DNA from 2 places in the Weizmannia sp. CD-2023 genome. Region 2 is predicted to be linked to the other one. Evidence: riboswitches for the same ligand, from Rfam matches in the RefSeq annotation. Region 2 holds a riboswitch; the other holds the start of a gene.
The links. Region 2 has a riboswitch for cobalamin ahead of P9687_RS04940 (terpenoid cyclase). Riboswitches for the same ligand answer to the same signal wherever they lie in the genome.

Region 1 (4,430 bases), on a different contig from region 2:
TTCCCATGTGAAAGTTCCGACCAGGATCAAATCATAGTCGCGCGGCGAAAACGGCGGGGAAATGCCGATTTCGTGCATGTCCACCGCCATCCCGCGCGCCCTGCACCAGGATGCCAGCAGTTCCGCCGTTTCTTTTGTATTGCCACTATAGGATAAGTACGCAATCAGCACTTTCAACTTTGGCACCACTCGCATTCTTCCACTTCATTGGAGGTCGAGCGCACATAATAGGTCGTTTTCAAGCCGGACTTCCAAGCTTGCAGATGGAGATCAAGCAACACTTGCGCGCGGATATTGTACGGCACATAAAAATTGAAAGAGATGCTCTGGTCAATATGTTTTTGCCTTGCCGCATTCTGCCGGACGGACCATCTTTGGTCAAGTTTATAAGCCGAACGGCGGTAAATGTTGTACGTCCGGTGGTCTAAATCAGGCGCTGTAACCGGAAATCTGTAATCCTTTTTTTCTTCCATATAATAAGGCTGGAAAACCGGGTCAATGCTTGCTGTCGAGCCGGCAATAATCGAAGTGGTCGCATTCGGTGCAACCGCCATTAAATATCCGTTCCGCAAGCCGTATTTTTTCACTTCTTCAGCAAGCGCCAACCAGCGTTCACTTGTGTAGCCTTTACCGGTAAAATAAGCGCCGGTGCTCCACTTGCTGCCTGGAAATGCCGGATAGCTGCCTTTTTCCCTGGCTAATTCCATGCTGCTTTTAATCGCATAGTAGGCAATGTTTTCGTACAGTTTATCCGCATATTCGACGGCTGCTTCCGTTTCCCATTCAATTCCCTCAAGTGCCAGCAAATGATGCCAGCCAAATGTGCCAAGCCCGACCGCACGGTACTTTTTGTTCGTGATTTGCACTTGTTTAATGGGCAACGTATTGACATCAATCACATGATCGAGCATGCGGACCTGGATGCGGATAAGCCGTTCGAGCACCCCGTCCGGGACAGCTTTCCCAAGATTGATGGAACTCAAGTTACAGACGACATAATCCCCGGAACGGTATTTCTTTACGATCACATTTTCTTCTTTGATCCATTCTTCAATCAGCTCAGTCGGGGACTGGTTCTGGGCAATTTCCGTGCATAAATTGGAGCAGTAAATGATCCCTTTGTGGCTGTTCGGGTTTTGCCGGTTCACTTCATCGCGGTAAAACATAAACGGCGCTCCTGTTTCAAGTTGCGATCTCATGATGCGCTTCATAATCTCGATCGCCGGAACTTTCCTTTTCGAACGGAGATCGGCATGGATGCACGCCTCATATTTTTCACGCCAGCTCCCTTTTCCCTTCTCTTCATCGTAAAAATCTTCAAGAGCAAACCCCATGACTTCTTTTACTTCATGCGGATCAAAAACATACCAGTCCCCGCGCTTTTCCACCTGTTCCATAAAATAATCTGGGATGCACACGCCTGTATAAATATCGCGGGCACGGAGCCGGTCATCGCCGTTATTTAACTTCAAATCGAGAAAATCTTCAATGTCGCGGTGCCACACATCGAGGTAGACGGTAATGGCGCCTTTTCTTGTCCCGAGCTGGTCAACGCTCACTGCCGTGTTGTTCAGTTGTTTGATCCACGGCACCACACCACTCGACATGCCCGGGAAACCTTTAATCGCGCTTCCCCGTCCACGGATTTTTCCCATATACACACCGATCCCGCCGCCGTTTTTCGAAAGCTGGGCGATGTCGGTGTTACTGTCATAGATTGATTGCAGGCTGTCCGCCACTGTATCAATGAAACAACTCGAGAGCTGGCCATGCGTTTTGCCCGCATTCGCGAGCGTCGGGGTTGCGACCGTCATGTACAGATTGCTGAGTGCCCAGTACGCTTCCTTCACATGTTCCATCCGGGTTTCCTGCTGTTCATCCTGCATCAGGTACATCGCAATCACCATCCAGCGCTCTTGCGGCAGTTCATAGACATGCTTTTCAAAATCACTTGCCAGATAACGGGTTACGAGCGTATAGAGGCCGGGATACGTAAAAAGCAAATCCTTCTCCGGGTCGATTAGGCGGCCGAGCGTTTCTATTTCCTGCTTTGTATATTTGTCAAGCAGTTTTGGAGAATAAATGCCTTTTTCTACCAGCTGCCTGATCAAATCATAGAAAGACCCGTACTTGAGGGTTGGATCATAATGCCGGTTTTTGGCGGCTTCGGCATAAAGCTTATGTAAGTAAATTCTCGCTGCAAAGAATGTCCAGGCCGCACCTGCTTCATCGATATTTTCAAGGGCATGTTTAATAAGTAGATCTGTTTTTTCCACCAAAGAGGCATCCTGGTCCCATAACTTTAAAATCTTTTCCTTATAAGCGCCGGTTTCAATCTCCAGGCCTGCAGACATTTGATCAATGAGCTGCAAAATCATTTCTTTTGATTCCAGTTGAATAGATATCACGTTTTCTCCTCCCTTTTTTGAACGCAAAAAAACCGTTCATTTCAGGGGGATGAACGGCAAAAACGGCAGAAAAACAGCATCCGTGATCATCTGTTTTACCGTTTCCCGTTCCCGCACCCCGAAGAATAGAAACTTCAAGTATTGGCAGGTCTCCTGGCTTGTGTTTCATTCTAATGAAGCCCTTCCCATACCGCCGCCAAAAAAAGCAGCCGGTACAGTGGTTTGCTCTTTCGTCCACACTGACAGTTGCGGGGGCAGCTCCGGTTTCCCACCGGATTCCCTTTTCAGGCATCTCAAAGCCACCAATACTCGCATACTATATTTAGTATTTTTTTGTTTTAGAATTTCTATATGTTGTTATCCTACCATATTCGACAAAAGATATCAATCCTCAGTTACGTTGAATATGTTTCAAGTTTGTCCGTAAAAAGATGCCGAATACGGAGCAGCCTTCTTCGCCTTTTTCCTTAAGGAATGGATTTTCACAGTCCGTTATCCATTTTAGACGATTGAGGGAGCAGGTACAATACATCGGTTTGACTTTACCCATTAAATTTCTCCCCCACACATGACATTGCAAAAAACCAGAAGCACAATGGCAAAAATTTTAAGCGTTTCCTTCTCATAGGGGCGCTCTTCGTAAAGCACTGGTGAAAATGTGGGCTGCTGCCTTCACATAGAACCCGGCTACGTTAAGGGAGCATGGAAAAACGAAGGTCTTTCTTCACATAGAGCCCGGCTATGTTAAGAAAGCGTGGAAAAATGAAGGGCTTTCTTAACATAGAGCCCATCTACGTTAAGGAAGAACGGAAAAATGAAGATCTTCCTTCACATAGGGCGCGGCTATGTTAAGGAAGCTTGAAAAAACGGAGGTCTTCCTTTACATAGAGGGCGGCTACGTTAAGGAAACACGGAAAATTGACGGCCTTCCTTTACATAGAGTGCGGCTACGTTAAGAAAGCTTGAAAAAATGACGGCCTTCCTTCACATAGAGCCCGGCTACGTTAAGAAAGCTTGCAAAATTGACGGCCTTCCTTCACATAGAACCCGGCTATGTTAAGGAAGCTTGCAAAATTGACGGCCTTCCTTCACGTAGAACCGGCTACGTTAAGAAAGCATGCAAAAACGACGGCCTTCCTTCACATAGAACCCGGCTACGTTAAGAAAGCATGCAAAAACGACGGCCTTCCTTCACATAGAGCCCAGCTACGTTAAGGAAGCACGAAATAACGAAGATCTTCCTGTTAAGGAAGCTTGAAAAAAACGGAGGCCTTCCTTCACATAGAACCTGTCTACGTTATAGAGGCAATCCCGATTAGCCCGTTATTCCCGCCCCTTTCAAGCAGCAGTTGCAAAAATGAAAAAGTTGATCCAACAACCGCGACCTTTCTGGGCTGATTCGTATACGTCTTTCAGGTTGCAAAAAAAGAAAAGGTTGGGACCAACAACTGGCCTCAACCTTATCCTTTTTTAATTCGTCTTCACTGCTTGAACTTGATAGCCTGTTTTTTCAACGATTTCTTTCAACTCATCTGTTGAAACCTTTGCCTCGTCGAAATCTACTTTTGCCTTGCTGGCGTTGAAAAGTACTTTCACATTTTCCACGCCTTCCACTTTGTCCAGCGCGCCTTCTATTTTTTTCATACAAGACGGACAGGTTAACGTTTCTAATTGCATCACGGCTTTTTTCATTCCGTTTCCCTCCTTTTGTTTTTATTTTACATGCCGCACCGGTTTCCGTAATTGATCTCCATCAAGTTCGCCCATTTTGCTGATCTTGAACTTCTGCCGTCCGCCTTTTGGTGCAAACCCGATCAACCGCATCGCATTGAGAATAACAGCTAAAACGCTGCCTTCATGGACAAACATGCCGGCTGCAAGGTCTACCTGCCCCCGGAGAACCCCAACAAGCAAAAATACGACGACCGCCAATGCCACTGCTATATTCTGTTTCATATTCCGCATCGTTTTTTTCGAAAGGGCAAAGGCATGGACATATTGGGAAAGCTTGTCTGCCATCAA
Region 2 (4,430 bases):
GCAAACAACCCCATGCCAAGAAACATATCGGAACCGAAAACGATTAAAAACGCAAGCGCCAAACCGAAGCGGATGCCGAAAACAAAAGAACTGCAAATGATGATCACCGTGCATGGCTGGACATTCGGGATTGACGCCATCAAAATCCGTCCGGCCACGCTCAGTGCGGCTAGCATGGCAAGAAGCGCCATTCTCCTTGTCAGCCGTGAAGCGTTCTTCGCTGACTTCTTTTTTTCAAGCGGCTGATTCCCCATATTATGCACTCCTATTTAGAATAGAACCAGACAACCTGATCGCCGGCTTTTAATTTATACGTCCCTGCGGAAACGTTTGGCTCTTTTCCGTTTACTTTATATTTCCAGCCGCTCATGCCGCCTTGATCCCCTTCATACTGGCCGTCAATGCCTTTTACATAGGCCGTTGCACCGGATCCGGAATAATCGACGCTTACACCTTCAGAAGCGGTAGCTGTTTTTAAAACGGAAAATGCTGTGTCTCCGCTTTTATAACTGTATTTGCCGCCGAAAACTGGCCCTTTATAGCCCTTTACCGTTAAAGAAACCGTTTCGGCCTTTGCTTTAGATGAGGCTCCCGTGTTGTCGGAAGCACGGCTGTCATTGGAACCGGACGAAGAAGCCCCAGTTGTCGTTTTTGTTGATGTGCTGGATGTGACCGCCGTTTTTGTATTTGTGGCAGGTGTTTCATCCGTTTTGCTGTCTGTCGAAGCTTTAGCCTCAGTATTTTTGGAACGAGCGGCTGAATCTTTCACGTTGCTTCCGGATCCGCCCGTATTGCTTTTTTCATCCGTTTTGATACTGCCAGCGTCGTCCGTTTTCTTTCCGGATGTATTTTCTTTTGCTGCCGTACTCTTTTCCTTTGCTGCAGTGTTTGCAACTTGTGTTGTTTCTGAATAGGTTTTAACGGTTTTCGATTCAAAATGGAAACCGTCGATCAAAAACCAGGCGCCGAATGCAATCAATAAGACGGCAATACTATCAATGATCATGCTTTTATATTTCATTCCTGCTCATACCCCCAGAAATTTTTTACTGATGATTAGCAGGATGACGCCTGCACCCGCAGATAGGGAACCGACCCAGCCGTGCACAGGAGAAATACCCGTTGTTTTGGTAATAACGACTTTTTTCGGCTCTTGCTGCACATCTTCTGCAGGGGTTGCCTGGTCAGTTGCAGCTGCAGGCTTGTCCTCTTTTTTTGCATGTGAAACTTTTTCTGCTTTTGCCGGCGTTTGATTTTTAGTTGCAGCTGGCTTTTCTACCGTGTTGGTTTTTGTGATGGTGTTGTTGTTTGTAATTGTATGATCTTTCGTAATCGTATTCGTTTTGGTGACGACTTCTTTCGCATGCTTTTCAACCACTTTTGCAGCGGCAGCAGCTGGACTTTGGCTGGTGGTTTTGCCAGTCCCATTATTATTTGGAGAATTGTCGCTACCTTTACTCCCGGTATTGCTACTGCTCGAATCCTTGTCCCCGGCACCCGAATCGGTTGCGTCTGTACAGGCAGAATAGGAGCTGCTTACTTTCCGGAAGTTATACAGGGTATCCCCCTTGAGAAAAAGGTCATAGGCGACAAGGGCCTGGAAAACCTGTTCTGTTGAAAAGCTATCTGAAGATTCGCTTGCCGTTTGCCACTTGTACCCGCCGTTTTTGGCATCTTTATAGGTGCTGAGCGCAGAAATTGGATTCATGCCTTTTTTAACAAAATCATCGGTTGACGGGTCAACGCCGACAGAGACAAGACCGATGATGGCCTGGGCGGTTGTGCACGAATTGTCAAAGCTGGCGTTTTCTTTTTCTGCTGCCTTCAAGTATTTAATGCCATCCCGGATTGCCGTGTTCACATCTTTATCATGTTTATCCTGATAAGTGCCAAGCGCGGTCAGTACCATGCCGGTTGAGTCAACATCCGAATTTTTGGCGGTCAAACTCCAGCTCCAACCGCCGTCCGGAAGTTCCGCATCAACCAGTTTTGCTGCAATTTTAGCAGGAGTATTCGGTGCATCACTCGGAATCTCATAATTATCCGTATTCAAAGCGATTAAATCATAGGCATATCCGGTTACCGAGCTTTCTGCCGCCGTATCGTATACGCGTTTGATCAAATTCTCTCCTTGAAAGTTTTCCGGATCCTCTCCAATCGCTTTTAGAGCAATGATGGTCTTAACGAGTTCCGTACCGGTTAACTCTTTGCCTTTGGCTCTCACCCGGTTTATTAAAACTTTCCGGTACTGCTTTATCTCATGGGCTGTTAGCAAATTCTCCTTTGCCAGTGCGGCTACTGCAAAATCCGAGTTTAAAGCGGAAGATTTAAAATATGATGCCGTATCCTTTATATCTTTGCAGACAGATACTGCTGCAAAACTGTGGATTGGAACTGCAAATGCCAAAACAAAAACAATTCCCAGAAAGAGTCTTCTTGCACTTTTTCCCACCATTACCGCTCTCCTTTCATAAAAAACCCCTTGTATAAAAGAGGTATACAAGGGCAAAAATTTTTCGCCTATACCTCGTAGGCTTCAAATAAACCGACAGCTTGGGAGAAAGATCTGACTTAGGAAAATTTTTTCCATCACAGTGGCGGGACCGTACAGGAATTTCACCTGTTTCCATCGCCCAAGCCCGTATTTAGATGTCAGTAATTAATTATAGAACAACCCCTGGCAGTTGGAAAGGACAATTTCTGCCACTGTTTCATTGACAAACAAGCGGTGCTGTGCTAAAAAATAAGATGTTAGCACTCTGGTGTTAGGAGTGCTAAAGGGACATTGCCATCATCTATACATATAAAGGAGAGATCGAAGTGGCGGTAAAGGAATTTAAAGCAGAATCCAAACGGCTTCTCGACATGATGATCCACTCGATTTACACGCAAAAAGAAATTTTCTTGCGTGAGCTGATATCCAACGCCAGCGACGCGATTGATAAAATTTATTACAAAGCTTTGACAGATGAAAATTTAACATTTGATAAAGACAGCTACTACATTAAAATTACCCCGGATAAAGAAAACCGGACGCTGACTGTTTCTGATACCGGGATCGGCATGACGGAGACGGAACTGGAAGAAAACCTCGGCACGATCGCGCAAAGCGGTTCGCTCGCTTTTAAACATGACAATGAAATGAAAGACGGGTATGATCTTATCGGCCAGTTCGGCGTCGGCTTCTACTCGGCGTTCATGGTGGCAGATGAAATTACCGTCATTTCCAAGGCTGCGGGGAGCGATCAGGCTTATAAATGGCAGTCGAAAGGTGCGGAAGGCTATACGATTGAGCCGTGCGAAAAAAACGGCAACGGTACGGATATTATATTGAAGCTGAAAGAAAACACAGAGGATGAAGACTACGATCAGTATTTGGAAGAGTACCGGCTGCGGGCCATTGTGAAAAAATATTCCGATTTTATCCGCTACCCGATTAAAATGGATGTAACGGAAAGGCGCCTGAAAGAGGGCAGCGATGATGAATACGAAGAGGTCAAAGAAGAACAAACGCTCAACAGCATGGTCCCGATCTGGCGCAAAAACAAGAGTGAGCTGACAGATGAAGATTATGAGCAATTTTATATGGAAAAGCATTACGGCTTTGACAAACCGGTCAAGCATATTCACATCAAAGTTGACGGCACCGTGCGTTACAATGCAATTCTTTACATTCCGGAAAAAATTCCGTTCGATTATTATACGCCGGAATATGAAAAAGGGCTGGAACTGTATGCGAATGGCGTTCTGATTATGGAAAAATGCCCGGATCTTTTACCGGATTATTTCAGTTTTGTCAAAGGGATGGTCGACTCCGAAGACCTGTCTCTGAACATTTCGCGGGAAATGCTCCAGCACGACCGTCAGCTAAAACTGATTGCGAAAAATATCAAAAACAAAATCAAGCGTGAACTAGCTAACCTTTTAAAAGAAAACCGCGAGCAGTACGAAGCATTTTTCAAATCATTCGGCCGCCAGTTGAAATTCGGGGTGTACAATGAATTTGGCGCGCACAAAGAAGATTTGCAGGATCTCCTGATGTTTTATTCTTCAAAAGAGAAAAAGCTTGTTACGCTTGATGAATACGTAAGCCGCATGCCGGAAGACCAAAAATACATTTATTACGCAACCGGTGAGTCGATTGACCGGATTGAAAAATTGCCGCAGACGGAACTTGTGCTTGATAAAGGATACGAAATCCTTTACTTTACGGAAGACATCGATGAATTTGCGATCAAGATGCTCATGAATTATAAGGAAAAAGAATTCAGGTCCGTATCAAGCGGCGATCTCGGTTTTGAAACGGAAGACAAAAAAGAAACCGATGCCGAGGAAAAAGAAAACAAAGAGCTCTTTGCATTTATGAAAGAGACACTGGACGGAAAAGTGAAAAATGTCCGTGCCTCGCACCGCTTAAAATCGCATCCGGT

Region 1: another riboswitch for cobalamin. It lies ahead of P9687_RS12085 (ribonucleoside-diphosphate reductase subunit alpha); the one in region 2 lies ahead of P9687_RS04940 (terpenoid cyclase).

The regions. Positions count from the first base shown of each region.
Region 1 is NZ_JARTJQ010000081.1:34,299-38,728, reverse strand. Features, by position in the region: gene P9687_RS12090 (flavodoxin) at 1-189, opposite strand, end outside; gene P9687_RS12085 (ribonucleoside-diphosphate reductase subunit alpha) at 174-2,408, opposite strand; gene P9687_RS12080 (hypothetical protein) at 2,359-2,577, opposite strand; cobalamin riboswitch at 2,535-2,730, opposite strand; gene P9687_RS12075 (heavy-metal-associated domain-containing protein) at 3,879-4,100, opposite strand; gene P9687_RS12070 (heavy metal translocating P-type ATPase) at 4,122-4,430, opposite strand, start outside.
Region 2 is NZ_JARTJQ010000036.1:15,240-19,669, forward strand. Features, by position in the region: gene P9687_RS04930 (ECF transporter S component) at 1-254, opposite strand, end outside; gene P9687_RS04935 (DUF4430 domain-containing protein) at 266-1,021, opposite strand; gene P9687_RS04940 (terpenoid cyclase) at 1,028-2,455, opposite strand; adenosylcobalamin (AdoCbl) riboswitch at 2,508-2,655, opposite strand; gene htpG (molecular chaperone HtpG) at 2,821-4,430, shown strand, end outside.